Dinghuibacter silviterrae: one gene and its partner. The protein of the gene in region 1 interacts with the protein of each later gene in a pairwise test. Links are inferred from orthologs where the notes say so. Each region holds a gene or a part of one and is shown in the gene's direction. Other genes may lie near its edges.

The links. Proteins that work in one complex are often made in the same cells at the same time.
Region 2: the proteins of uvrA (region 1) and uvrB interact in binary tests that used the Escherichia coli proteins (3 or more experiments, as listed by UniProt). The link is inferred for Dinghuibacter silviterrae from one-to-one orthologs.

The regions. Positions count from the first base shown.
Region 1 is NZ_SODV01000001.1:1,564,805-1,572,097, forward strand. Bases 2,824-6,372 are described here. They hold uvrA (excinuclease ABC subunit UvrA), read left to right. Parts: upstream 2,824-3,139; coding sequence 3,140-6,172; downstream 6,173-6,372. Other genes in these bases: EDB95_RS06990 (homoserine O-acetyltransferase family protein), read left to right, coding at 2,824-3,124. Also shown: EDB95_RS06975 (trans-sulfuration enzyme family protein), read right to left, coding at 1-184; EDB95_RS06980 (trans-sulfuration enzyme family protein), read right to left, coding at 481-1,644; EDB95_RS06985 (OsmC family protein), read right to left, coding at 1,641-2,066; more of EDB95_RS06990, read left to right, coding at 2,135-2,823; EDB95_RS07005 (hypothetical protein), read right to left, coding at 6,553-7,293. UniProt on the Escherichia coli protein: The UvrABC repair system catalyzes the recognition and processing of DNA lesions. UvrA is an ATPase and a DNA-binding protein. A damage recognition complex composed of 2 UvrA and 2 UvrB subunits scans DNA for abnormalities.
Region 2 is NZ_SODV01000001.1:680,880-688,188, forward strand. What follows is about bases 2,291-5,238. They hold uvrB (excinuclease ABC subunit UvrB), read left to right. Parts: upstream 2,291-2,718; coding sequence 2,719-4,758; downstream 4,759-5,238. Other genes in these bases: EDB95_RS03000 (TonB-dependent receptor), read right to left, coding at 2,291-2,466; EDB95_RS27215 (hypothetical protein), read left to right, coding at 4,873-5,019. Outside these bases: more of EDB95_RS03000, read right to left, coding at 1-2,290; EDB95_RS03010 (HvfX family Cu-binding RiPP maturation protein), read right to left, coding at 5,530-5,955; EDB95_RS03015 (HvfC/BufC N-terminal domain-containing protein), read right to left, coding at 5,967-6,752; EDB95_RS03020 (HvfB family MNIO-type RiPP peptide maturase), read right to left, coding at 6,733-7,309. UniProt on the Escherichia coli protein: The UvrABC repair system catalyzes the recognition and processing of DNA lesions. A damage recognition complex composed of 2 UvrA and 2 UvrB subunits scans DNA for abnormalities.

The DNA.
Region 1 (7,293 bases):
CGAGTTCGGCCACAATGTTTTCGAGGGCCTGGCGGGTGGGGTTGCCGGTCCGGGAGTAGTCGTACCCCTTGTTGACACCCGGCGCTTCCTGTACAAAAGTAGAGGTCTGGTAAATGGGTACCGAGATGGCCCCGGTGAGTTCGTCCACGGGGATGCTTTGTAATAATTTGGTCGTCGCTTTCATGTTAATGAATTTTGACACCACTCGTCAAGATCGGCCCTAGGGGCAAAAAAAAAGCTCATCCAGTCAGATGAGCTTAACTATATGGGGGTAAACCGATATTATTTTTGCCTTCACTGACTTATCTGTCCCGATTTTTCCATCGGGATGGAGTTGGCACCTTACTTCCCCGCGCGGAGCGCAGGTAGCAGGTTGTCAAGGCTTCAAAGGGCCATTTCCCTCAGCCTTTCTTGATAAGAGATGTGTTAAAAGAACTGCGTACAAAGTTATAACCGTTCCGGCGAGACCGCCAAATTTTTTTAACACCGGTCGAGCGCCTGCCTGATATCCGCCAGCAAATCGGCCGGATCCTCCAACCCCACGGAGATGCGGATCAGCCCCGGCGTAATCCCCACCGCCAGCCGCTCCGCTTCGGAGAGCTTCGCGTGCGTCGTAGACGCCGGATGGGACGCAATCGTCCGGGAATCCCCAAGGTTGGCCGTGAGGGACAGGAGCTCCAACGCATCAAGGAAGCGCCGTCCGCTGTCGAGCCCGCCTTTGAGCTCGAAGCAGAAGATCCCCCCGCCGTTGGTCATTTGCTTGGTGGCAATGGCGTACTGCGGATGGGACGGGAGGAAGGGGTATTTCATCCACGACAGCCGGGGATGCCCTTCGAGGGTACCCGCGAGCGTAAGCGCGCTGGAAGCGTGCCGGTCCATGCGGACCTGGAGGGTTTCCAGGCTTTTGCTGAGGACCCAGGCGTTGAACGGAGACAAGGCAGGCCCCGTGGTCCGGCAAAACAAGTATATGTCGTGGATGAGCTGTTCCTTTCCGACGACCACGCCGCCCAGGACGCGGCCCTGGCCGTCCATCCATTTGGTGGCGGAGTGGATGACGAGGTCGGCGCCGTAGTCGATGGGTCTTTGGGCGATAGGTGTGGCAAAACAGTTGTCCACCACCAGGAGGATACCTGCCTGGCGGGCCAGGTTGCTCACCCATTCGAGGTCGATGAGGTCGAGCCCAGGGTTGGTCGGGGTCTCGATAAAGAGCATCTTGGTGTTGGGTTGGATCAGCGACGCCCAGGTATCGGGCTGGTTTACGTCCGCGTAAGTGTAGCTGATGCCCCAGCGGGAAAGGTATTTTGTAATCAGGGAGTGGGTGGATCCAAAGATGGAACTGCATGACAGGAGGTGATCCCCGGTCTTCAGGAACGACAAAAAGGTGCCAAAGATGGCGGCCATGCCGGAGGCGGTGGCGAAACCGGCCTCGGCGCCTTCGAGGGCGCAGACGCGGTCGGTGAATTCCTGTACGTTCGGGTTGCTGAACCGGCTGTAGATATTGGCTTCTGTCTCGTCCGCAAAGGCGGCCCGCATGTCCTCCGCGCTGTCGTAGGTAAAGCTGGAGGTCAGGAATAACGGGGATGAATGTTCCATCTCCCCGGTCTGGGCGATCCGGGTGCGTATGGCTTTTGTGATAGGTTTCATACTGTCTGATTTACGGCAACGGTCCAGGTGAGGTGTGTGCCGGATTTGCGCAGGGTTTCGGCTACGGAGCAATATTTGGCCATGGATAATTCGACCGCCCTTTCGGCCTTTCCGGGTTCGATGTCGCCCTTGAGGTGAAAGCGGATGTTCACGTTTTCCCATAGCGAGGGCTCCTTGCCGGCTTCCCGTTGACCATCGATCTGTATGGTGAAATCGTCGATTTGCTGGCGCTGTTTTTTCAGGATGCTGACAATGTCAATGCCACTACATCCGCCCAGACCCATCAGCAAGAGTTGCATGGGGCGGGCACCGTGCTCGGTCCCGCCGGAAGCGGTCCCTGCATCCAAACGGACGGTGTTGCCGTTCGCGTCTTGAGCCTCGAAGCCGAAGTTGTCGTCTATCCGTTTCAATTCGATCAGCATACTTCTGGTAATATTTTTTACAAAGTTAACGGCGAATCGTTTTTACTTTGCACCTATTTTAGACCCGCATGCCGTCTTTAGTACAATATTACCGTCACAAACGCCCGTTCGCGCTGGAAGGAGGGATGATCCTGAACGAAATGACCATCGCGTACCATACGTTTGGCCGCCTGAATGAGGACGGGGACAATGTCGTCTGGGTTTGTCACGCGCTTACGGCCAACAGCAATGCCGAAGAATGGTGGACCGGTCTGATCGGCCCGGGTAAGGTGATCGATACCGAAAAGTATTTCGTGGTCTGTGACAATATCCTGGGGTCCTGTTATGGAACCGAGGCTGCCTTGTTCGACGGAGACGAGCCTACCCTGGTGACCATCCGGGATATGGTGGGCGTGCATCGTCTCCTGAGGGAACACCTCGGGATCGGGCAGATACGGCTCCTGATGGGGGGCAGCATGGGCGGTTACCAGGTCCTGGAATGGGCCATCCAGGAACCGGATGTCGTCCGCGAGCTGTTCCTGATCGGGACGGCGGCGTCGGAAAGTGCCTGGGGTATAGCCATCCATTCAGCCCAGCGTCTGGCGATCGAGGCGGATCCCACCTGGAAGGAAGGCGGGGAAAAAGGCCTGATGGCCGCCCGGGGCATCGGCATGCTCACCTACCGGACCTATCAGCAATTTGTGTCCGCCCAAACGGGTCCGCAGGAGGTCCTCCAGGGCTTCCGGGCGGAATCGTATATCCGTTACCAGGCCGAAAAGCTGGCCCGGAGGTTCGACGCCCGCAACTACTGGCTCCTGACCCGGAGCATGGACAGCCACCACATCGCCCGAGGGCGGGGTATGAGCATAGAGGCTGCGCTCCAAGGGATTAAGCAACGGACCCTGGTCATCGGGATCGACAGCGACCTCCTTTGTCCCTTCGTGGAACAAAAATTTCTGGCCCAGCACCTGCCCCACGCCCGGCTGATCGGGATCGACTCGATCTACGGACATGACGGTTTTCTGACAGAATCGGCCAAAATCGGTGGATATTTAAGGGAGTGGCTTGAGGGGTCTTAAGTACCTTTGCAAGCTATGCAAGACGCCCAGGAATTTATCGACGTTTTTGGAGCCCGGGTGCATAACCTGCGGAACATAGACATACACATTCCCAAAAATAAAATGGTGGTCATCACGGGGATCAGCGGGAGCGGCAAGTCTTCCCTGGCCTTTGATACCATCTATGCCGAGGGGCAGCGCCGGTATATGGAGACCTTTGGCGCTTATGCCCGTCAATTCATCGGGGAAATGGAACGGCCGGACGTGGACAAGATCACCGGTTTGTCCCCCGTCATCTCCATCGAGCAGAAAACGACCAACAAAAATCCCCGTTCCACGGTGGGCACAATCACGGAAGTGTACGACTTCCTGCGGTTATTGTACGCCCGTATCGGAGAAGCGTACAGCTATAATACGGGGAAAAAAATGGTGAAGTTTAGCGAGGAGGAAATCGTCGCGAACATCTACCAAAAATTCAAAGGCAAAAAAATCACCCTCCTGGCGCCCCTGGTCCGGGGCCGTAAGGGCCACTACCGCGAGCTTTTCGAGGACGTCCGCAAAAAAGGCTACCTCAAGGTGCGCGTCGACGGGGACATCCTGGACCTCGCGCCAAAGATGCAGGTGGACCGGTACAAAATCCACGACATCGAGGTCGTGGTCGACCGGCTCCCGGTGACGGATGACATGAAGGTGCGCTTGAGCCAAAGCGTGCAAAAGACCCTCCAGACCGGGAAGGACCTGTTGTTCCTGCTGGTCGGCGACGGCGGCAAGGCCCTGCAGTACTCCAAACAACTGATGTGCGAGGACACCGGTATTTCGTACGAGGAACCCTCCCCCAATTCTTTTTCCTTCAATTCTCCGTACGGTGCGTGTCCCGTGTGTAAAGGGCTGGGCACCATCTACCAGGTTGACCTGGACGCCATCATACCCGACCGGGAAGTCTCCATCAAAGACGGCGGCATCGCGCCCCTCGGCGGGGAGCGCGCGTCTTATGTCTATAAACAGGTGGAAGGCATCCTGCGCAAATACCGTGTAAAGCCCGAAACCCCGATCAAAGACGTGCCCGTTAAGGCACTCAACGTCATCCTGTACGGCAACGAAGCCGGGGAAGGCACGACGGAAGTGGGTTTCGACGAGGAGACCGCCGCCGAAAACCCCGACGCCTATGAAGGCGTCGTCAACATGGTCAAACGCTGGTTTTCCGGGGCCATGAGCGAGGGTGTGCGGGAATGGGCCGAGAAATTCATGGAGCTCAAAACCTGCGACACCTGCGAGGGCGCCCGTCTGAAAAAAGAAAGCCTTTGGTTCCGGGTGGCGAACGAAAACATTTCAGAGCTGAGCTCGTGGAACCTGGATACGCTCTGGACGTGGTTTTCCACTGTGGAGAAACACCTCTCGGCGAAACAAAACACCATCGCCAAAGACATCCTCAAGGAAATCCGCGAACGGCTCCAGTTCCTCCTGGATGTGGGCCTGACCTACCTGACGCTCGACCGGCCCACCCGGACCCTGAGCGGGGGTGAGTCCCAACGCATCCGGCTGGCCACCCAGATCGGGTCGCAGCTCCAGGGCATCACCTATATCCTCGACGAGCCCTCCATCGGTCTCCACCAACGGGACAACCACCGGCTCATCGACGCACTACGGAACCTGCGCGACATCGGCAACAGCGTCCTCGTCGTGGAACACGACAAAGACATCATGATGGCCGCCGACTACCTCGTGGACGTAGGTCCCAAGGCCGGTCTTCACGGCGGCCGGATCGTGGCGCAGGGCGACCCGAAGGACCTGTTGAAGCTCGACACCCTCACCTCCAGCTACCTCAACGGGCACCGCCGGATCGAGGTTCCCACCACCCGCCGCGAAGGTTCGGGCAAGTTCCTCGAACTCATCGGCGCCTCCGGGAACAACCTGCAAAAGGTCAGTGCACGTTTTCCCCTCGGTACGTTTATCTGTGTCACGGGGGTTAGTGGTAGTGGGAAAAGTACCTTGATCAACGAAACCCTTTACCCGATCCTCAGTCAGTACTGTTACGGATCCAAGGCCGCACCGCTCGAATACAAAAGCGTCAAGGGCCTCGAACACATCGACAAGGTCATCGAGATCGACCAAAGCCCCATCGGCCGCACCCCCCGGAGCAACCCCGCCACCTACTGCGGTTTCTTCACGGAAATACGGCAGCTTTTTGCCGCCATCCCCGAAGCCAAAATCCGCGGCTACAACGCCGGCCGTTTCTCCTTCAACGTCAAGGGCGGCCGCTGCGACGTCTGCGAAGGCGGCGGCATGCGCGTCATCGAAATGAACTTCCTCCCCGACGTCTATGTCCCTTGCGAAAAATGCAACGGCCGCCGCTACAACCGCGAGACCCTCGAAATCCGTTACAAGGGGAAGTCCATCAGCGACGTCCTCGACATGAGCGTGGACGAGGCCGTCGAGTTCTTCGCCAGCGTCCCCTATCTCTACCGGAAAATCAAGGTCCTCCAGGACGTCGGCCTCGGCTATATCACCCTTGGCCAGTCCGCCGTTACCCTTAGCGGCGGCGAGGCCCAGCGTGTCAAGCTCGCCACCGAGCTCTCCAAACGCGACACCGGAAAGACTTTCTATATCCTCGACGAGCCCACCACGGGTCTTCACTTTGAAGACATCCGCCACCTCATCGAGGTCCTCGACAAACTCGTCGAACGCGGCAACACCATCCTCGTCATCGAACACAACCTCGACGTCGTCAAGGTCGCCGACCACATCATCGACCTCGGCCCCGAGGGCGGTGTCGGCGGCGGCCGCATCCTCTGCACCGGCACCCCCGAGGAAATCCTTTCCTGCACGGAGAGCCACACGGCGCGCTTCCTCAAAGCCGAGCTGCCCGCCGGGGTGGTGCCCATGAAGCGGCCGCCCTCAAAGGCGGCACCCACGGGGCTCCCTCCCACGAAGGCGGAACGCGAAGCCGCGCTCGCTGCTGCGAAGGCCGAGGCCAAAGCCGCGAAGGCCGCCGCCGCTCAGGACGCCGCGCCCCGGAAGACAGCCGCAAAAACGCCCCCCGCGGCAAAGTCCGCGCGCAAGAAAAAGTAAACGGTGCGAGACGCCTCAGCCCCCCCATGGCGAAGTTTGACCCTACACAGGTGTCCCTTTTTCTCGCCTTAAATTCGCGTCAAGTTATAGCTTGACAATGGTGTGAAAAAGCAAGCCATAGCTTGACGCGAATTTAAGGCGAGAAAAAAGGAGGACAGGGGGCATCCCCTACGAGGTCGGGGCGCCGACCGGCGGTGCCGGTCGTCTACGATCCGAGCCCGCGGCCCTTCCAAAAGGGGGGGATTACAAAGGGGGACCATAGGTCCCCCTTTGTCGCAACGCAAAAAAAGAAGGGAGAGTAGACACCCCCCCTTGGCTATGCTTGGATATATGGCTAAAACAAATTTGATTCAAATTATTAACAAATTCCGTGCCGTCATCTACCAGCGAACCGGGCAACGGACCTGGTTGCTGGCGCGGCCAAACCACGTGTCGTCGTTCCCGAACTTGATGATGAGCCGGACGACGAAACTGAAGTAGGCGTCATCGTGGGTGGGGTCGCCGCGGTTGGAAAAATCGGTGTACGGAAGACCGCTTTTGTTGGACATGGCGGCGGCGATTTTCGCCTGTGCAGCCGGCATGTGTTGGTAAAACAAGGCCGGGTTGACGAAGTTGGTGCTGACGTCATCGATATAGTCCGTATGAAGGATCCGGTCCAGGACTTCCCCGCTGACCGCGACTTTATCCGACACGTCGAAACGGGCGCCGATCCCCAGGGGGATGTTCGTCGACCAAAGCTTGTAGTTGGGGGGATAGCCCGGACCCCAGCCTTCTCCTTCGGTGTGGAGGGGTTGGAGGTCGACCCAGGTGGTCTGACCTGTAGTAGGGTCCTTATAGGTGCCCTGGGGATTGAAATGGAAAAAGCCGAAACCCGCAACGGCGTAAGGGCGGATCCGCGGCTGGTAGTCAAAGGGAAGCGTAAAAAAGTCGGTAGGATATATTTCGAGGCAAATCGTTCCCTCTTCAATCGACGTCCGGAAGTCCAGGTTGCGCGTCCGGCGCCAATCGGCATCAAAATCGTGACCATTGGTATAGCGGTCGGCGCCGTACAGACGGCCATAGTTGAGGTTGGCGCGAATACCCAGCCAGGAAGCGGGATAGATGGCCCCGGAAATACCCGC
Region 2 (7,309 bases), 880 kb from region 1 along the record:
TGCCTGACCTTGCAAAGGACGGGACTGGTTGACGGAGTCCGTGACGACCGAGGTGCCGTTCGACGTCGTCACCTGGTGGTACAACAACTTGATCGTCGTGATCCTAGAGTGCGTATAGGTATAGTTGGCCGACACGCCGAACTTTCCGAAGAATTTGGCAATGACGACTTCGGCGCCGATGTTGGTAGCGCTGTTCGTATTCTGCGGCTGGATGTACAGGCTGCTCGGGCTGTTGTCCCTGGTCACGAAATATTCGATCGGGTTTTCCAGTTTTTTGTAGAAGCCGCCGATCAGGAACTGGTCGGTCAGACCGGGGAAAAGTTCGTACCGGAGGTCGAGGTTGTCAGCCCTTACGTGTTTCAGCTCGGGGTTCCCGATCTCGGTGAACACTTCGCCAGGCAGGTTATAGGGAACATACTCGCCAAAGCCGGGACGGCTGATCGACTTGAAATACGACAACCGGAGGTTTTGGTTCTCACTGATGAAATACTTGAAGTGCACGCTGGGCAGCACGTCGGTATAATGAACCGTACCGCTGGCGCCGACCGGGTAGGTTTCCGGCAGGGTGGTGGTGTAGTCCATATTCGTGTTTTCCACGCGTACACCGCCCAGGACCTGGAGGGACTTCACGACCATGAACTTGGCCTGGATATAGCCCGCCCCTGTTTTTTCGTGGGCAGTATAGGTATTGGCACCGACAGCGGTATTGTACCCATAAGCGTCGCCCGGGGTTTGGAAGTAAAGGGGCAGTTGGTCGATCCCGTGGAAGGGCGTAGTCGCCTGGACGTCTGCCTGGAGGGAATAGGCATCATAATAGTTGGTCCGGGTCTTATACCGATACAGACCGCCAGTCATGAATTCGACATCCCTTTTAAAGATCCTTGGCTTATAAGTAAGGTTGAGGTAACCTGCTTCGTCCTGGTCCGTATTGTGTTCCCATACACGGTTCATGATACCGGTGGAGGGTTGAACGGTGGAATCCACGCTGACGATTTTGCCGTTGTTGGTCGTTACCGTTGCGTCAAAACTGTACCAGGATTGGTCAGGCATTTTCTTTTCGGCCTTGGAATACACACCGCTCCAGTCCAGCTTTACCTTTTCGCCCAACTGGTGTTCCCCGTGCAGGGTAGCGTTGGCGATGTTCTGGATCGTCCAGGTGCTCCGGTATTCCGGGGACAACTGGGATTGCGTATTGGAGGAGTTCAGACCCACGGTCGTGTCGGGCGTATAGCGCGTCTCGTACTCGTTCTGGTGCAGATAAAGACCAAAGAGGGAGATCGTGTTTTTGCTGTTGAACACATAGTCGATCTTACCCTGCAAGCCCAGACGATTGGTTTGGGTACTGTATTGACGGATATAAGAATCTGAGAAATTCAGCGTGTTGGCTGTCGGTTGGAAAACGGGCTGGGCGTCGGGAACCAGTCTTTTTGAAGTCGAGCCTTCGTAAAAGTTCTGGTAGCTGGCCGACAGGATCACCCCCAGCTTTTTGTTCAGGAACCGGTCGCCGATGGTCATCCCCAGGGTGCTGTTGATGGGATTGCTTTTATCCGAATAGTTGAAAATGTTGGTCGGAAAATCACCGGGATAGGTCGCTGCATAGTTGTTGCCGTTGACTTCGGCGGGCGACTTCTTGTTGATGCCCGAATGGGGAAAGCCCAAAAACGGCTGGGTGTTGAAGATCGTGGAGTACCCACCGGAGCCGTTGACCGAAAACAGGAAACGTTCGGGCGCGTTCTTCATCACCAGGTTCATCGTACCCCCGATCGCATCGCCTTCCATGTTGGGCGTCAGTGCCTTGATGATTTCGAGGCGGTCGATCATTTCAGAGGGGAAGATGTCCATCGGGACAAAGCGATACTTGTCGTCCGGGCTCGGGATCTTGACGCCGTTGACCAGGGTGTTGTTGTAGCGTTGGTCCATCCCGCGTATGATAGCGTAACGGCCTTCCCCGGTATTGCTCCGTTGGATGGTCACACCGCTCACGCGTTGCAGGGCGTTGGCCACCGTCACGTCGGGCGACAATTCAATGTTCTTGGCAGACAAAAGGTTCATCACGTTGTCTGCTTTCTTTTCGATCAGACGCGCGCTTTGGTCGTTCGTCCCGTTACCCGCACCTTGTACGGTGATGGTAGTGATTTCCTTGGCGGCGCTCTCCAGGGTGAAGTCGACTTCCTTGTCTCCGTTCGCGTCATCGATGATGACTTCCACGTGTTCCGGCTCCTTATATCCCACATATTTCACTTCCAGCTCATATTTCCCGGCCGGTACGTGTTTCAGGTTGAAAGTCCCGTCCAGGTTTACGACGGTCGCATACCTTGTGTGTTCGAGAGTAACAGTGGCGCCAATCAGGGGTTCGCCGGTCTCCTTGTCGGTGACCTTCCCCTTGATTCCCCCGGCCCAGAGGGAGGAGGCGCCCAGACATGCCAGCCCCACCAGGGAGCTTATTCGCAGCAATTTATTGGACATTGATCAGTTGGTTTTGAGACCGCAAAGTAACAGGAGGGAAAAGGGGGAAAAAAGGACCAGGGGAAACTTAAAGGTTATGTAAAGATTTCTTTAAATTTTCGTAATAATTAACTCAAAATCTGCTCAGAATCCGGCCCGGAGCCATTTACGGCCACCCGCCGGCCCAGCGGGCCCGGGTCTCAGGTGTCTCGGCCCGGTGTGGTCCCGGGCGCGGATATTTCGGTATTTTTACCCCCTTAACCTATCGCCTCCATGCCTTTCGAACTCGTCTCCCCCTATACCCCCTCCGGCGACCAGCCGGAGGCCATCCGTCAGCTCACCGAGGGGATCCTGAACGGTGAGAAATACCAAACCCTCCTTGGCGTCACCGGTTCCGGGAAGACCTTTACCATGGCCAACGTCATCCAGAACGTCCAAAGACCCACCCTCGTCCTGACCCACAACAAGACCCTCGTCGCCCAACTGTACGGGGAGTTCCGGTCTTTTTTCCCCAACAACGCCATCGAATACTTCGTCTCGTATTACGACTACTACCAGCCCGAGGCATACATGCCCGTTAGCGACACCTATATCGAAAAAGACCTGTCCATCAACGAAGAGCTCGACAAGCTCCGCCTCCGGGCCACGTCCAACCTCCTCACCGGCCGTCGCGACATCCTGGTCGTCGCCAGCGTGAGCTGTATCTATGGTATGGGCAACCCCACCGAATACGAAAACGGCATCATCCGCGTTGCCGCCGGACAAGTCCTCAGCCGTCAGGGTTTTCTCCACGCCCTCGTGAACGCCCTCTACAGCCGCACCCAGATCGACTTCAACCGCGGCCAGTTCCGTGTCAAGGGAGACACCGTCGACATCAATCTTCCCTATGTCGACTACGCCTACCGCATCACCTTCTTCGGAGACGAAATAGAAACCATCGAAAGCTTCGATCCCGCGACGGGCAAACGCATTGGGACCATGGAACACGCCGCCATTTTCCCCGCCAATCTGTATGTCGCCCCCAAAAACATGCTCCAGCAGATCCTTTATGAAATGCAGGACGAGCTCGCCGGCCAGGTCGACTACTTCAAAAACAACGGCCGGTACATCGAAGCCCAACGCCTCGGGGAACGCGTCAACTACGACATCGAGATGATCCGCGAGCTGGGCTACTGCAACGGCATCGAAAACTACTCCCGCTTTTTCGACCGCCGCAACCCCGGAACCCGGCCATTTTGTCTCCTAGACTATTTCCCCAAAGACTTCCTGATCATGATCGACGAAAGCCACCAAACCATCCCGCAGGTCAGCGGCATGTACGGTGGCGACCGCAGCCGCAAGCTCATCCTCGTCGACTACGGCTTCCGCCTGCCTTCTGCCCTCGACAACCGCCCCCTCAACTTCCACGAATTCGATTCCCTGCTCAACCAGGCCGTCTTCGTCTCCGCCACCCCCGGTGAATACGAACTCGAACAAACCGGCGGCATCGTCGTCGAACAGGTGGTCCGCCCCACCGGCCTCCTCGATCCCCCCATCGAGATACGGCCCAGCGACGGCCAGATCGACGACCTCCTCCACGAGATCGCCCAAAGGGCCGCCCGCCGGGAACGCATCCTCGTCACCACGCTCACCAAGCGCATGGCCGAAGAGCTCGACAAATACCTCCACCGCATCAACATCAAGTCCAAGTATATCCACAGCGAGGTCCACACCCTCGACCGCGTCGAGATCCTCCGCCAGCTCCGTCTCGGGGAGATCGACGTCCTCGTCGGCGTCAACCTCCTCCGCGAAGGCCTCGACCTCCCCGAAGTCACCCTTGTCGCCATCCTCGACGCCGACAAAGAGGGCTTCCTCCGCAACGAAAAGTCTCTTACCCAAACCGCCGGCCGCGCCGCCCGAAACGTCGACGGCAAAGTCATCTTCTACGCCGATACCATGACCGAAAGCATGCAGCGCACCATAGACGAGACCAACCGCCGCCGCGACAAACAGATCGCCTACAACGAGCTCCACGGCATCCAACCCAAGACCGTTCAAAAATCCAAAGAACAAGTCTTTGCCCAAACCTCCGTGCTCGACATCAAAGGCTACGACCCCCGCGACCCCTACGCCCTCGCCCCCGACTCCGAGCTCGTCCCCGCCGTCGCCGAAGAACAGGAAACCTACAAAACAATCCCCCAACTCGAAAAGGGCATCACCACCGTCAAAAAGGAAATGGAAAAGGCCGCCCGCGACCTCGACTTCATGGAAGCGGCGCGTTTGCGCGATGAGATGTATGCGCTGCAAAAGCAGCTCACCGAGCTGAAGAAATAAGATTTTATTCTACATACTTCTATATAGTACTATTCCCACTGCTGGCGGATTGCAGCCAAGATAATTTCTCTTTTTACTATTGCTTATATCAAAAATGAATTTTACATTTGTTGTATGAAGAAACAACATGTAAAAGAACTGACCGCCGCTATTCGTCGCTCGGGGGGAACCCTTTGCTTCCAAAGTGGCCGCCCAATACTTCCTCCTAAGAGCAGGCTTTATTACGGCAGAGGACTTGAAACCCCAAAAAAGAAAGTCTAAAAAATGAGTTATCAACTTCTACTGCCCATTGAAAAAAGTCACATCCGGACTCTCTGGAAAGGGTTTTGGAATGGCATTTCCTTTTTTAAGCCTGTCTCTTATTCAGTATCCTACAAGGGACTAGATAAACAGGTACAAGAAATAATGAATGAGATTGCCAAAGTGGAGGACACAGAAGAATTGAAAAGGTCCTTTGAGGAGGCGCTTATCAAAACAAGCAATGGATTACTCGAAAAAAAGTCCTTCACCAAGCGCTAAACCGACTGTTCAATCCCCCACCGTTATTGCGCAAAAATTTGTCGGACCAGTACCCGATCCGGATACACTTGCAAAGTATGAGCAAGTCAGCCCTGGGGTCTGTGATCCTCGTAGTGTCTCTCTTTTTTTACGGCATTTATCGCGGGTTTCCCGGATCAGCAGCGACAATCGCCGCCAGTGTAATTATTGGATTGGCGTCTGTCTTCATTTGGCGCAGATTTAAAAAGCCAAAAGGCGGTGAGACTGATAAGTCTAATGTCTAGCCCGCCCCAGCAAATAGTCTACGCTCAACCTCCCACCCCCACTCACCAACAACACCCCCAACAACAACAAGTAATACAGCGGAATCTCAAACCCGTTATTCCCCGCCTCAAACCCATGCCCCCAATGCACCGTGGCAATGGCAACAACAAGCAGGATCATCAGCGGTATGGTAATCACCCTGGTCCCCAAACCAAGAACAAGCAATACGACACCCACGGCCTCCGTCGTTGCCGACAGGTACGCGTTTAAAAACGGCGCCGGTATGTGCAGCGACGCAAACCACTCCGCCACATCGGAAATATTTTTCCACTTCTCGATGCACGTAGTATAAAAGCCATACCCCAAAACGAGACGGATAGCCAAAAGAAGGATCGGCTGCAGGGTCTCGACCCTGCGGATCATGCGTTGATACATAGAAAGTTTTTTTAGCGTCGGGCGCCACGGATAAACCGGAGCCCGGATAAGTGTTGAAAAAAAGCAGGTGCTTCCGCCAGCAAAAGCGCTGCCGGTGCCTCAGGGTGTTGTTCCAGGAAAGCGGCCAGCGAACAGCCGGTCGTGATCAGCCCGTCCAGCAGCCACGCGAATGTCAGCGACAGGTCGATGAACTGCACCTCACCGGTCTCGGGGTCGCGGAAGGCCAGGACCGCATATTGTCCCGGTTCCGCATCCGGCTTACCGAGGTGGACGGGGTAAGAAAACAGGAGCAACCGGTGTTCAGGGTGAAAAACAAGGGTATCCTGCGTCCAGTTGCGAACGGGCCCGTAGGCGGGAACCGGCAGGTCTTCCATCATATACAGCTCGATTTCGGTCCATTCGAAGAAGAGGAGTTCCAAAAGGAAGGGGTATTTGTCGAGGAGCCCGGCCGGCCGGCCTGGGGCCTCCGCGATCCCCTGAACAAACTCCATAAACTCCATCGGCATCCGCCACACCTGGGCCTCCTGGCAATCGTGTTCCGCAAAAAACCGGTAGACCAGCGTCTCCCAGTCGAAAGGGTCGAGCGCCGCGACCGTCAGCGGGTAGGCGCTTTCAAGGCCGTCGGCGATGACGTTCCGCGCGAGGCGGCGATACTGTTCCAGGCGGTCGGGCAGCGCTCCGGGGACCCCGGCGGCCTCGTCGCTGCGGCAATACCGGGCCAGGGCCTGCTGCGCGGCCAGCGTTACAGGCAACAGCGTATCCTGCGGCGGCAGCGTTTCAAGCGACAGCGACCTCATGGCTCCAGTTTTTAGCGCAAATCCCCTCCAGGCGATCAAGCTCCGCCTGTAGCTCAGAGAGCTCCGGAATATTATAATCCCGCTCCAGCAACACCGGCACCGGCCGCTCCAGGCGAGAGATGGCGTAGTCGAAAAGGTCGTAGACCGGGTCGATGATCGGCTGCCCGTGTGTGTCGATGATCAAATCGGGAGACACCTGCTCGTGCCCGGCCATGTGGATGTACATCACCTTGTCCAGCGGAAGGGCATCGATAAAGGTGAATGCGTCGTACCCATGGTTAAACGCATTTACAAAAACATTGTTGACGTCCAACAGAAGCCCGCAACCGGAGAGGCGCACGACTTCGTTGATAAAGTCGACTTCACTCATTTCGGCCGCAACCGGTGTATAGTAGGAAACGATCTCTAAACCAAGGGGCATGCCCAGAAAATCCTGGACCTCCTGGACCCGCCGGGCCACATGTTGCGCCGCATCCCGCCGGAAGGGGATGGGCAGCAGGTCGTACAGGTGCGCGTTGTCACACTTGGAAAAGCTGAGGTGTTCGGTATAGACGCGG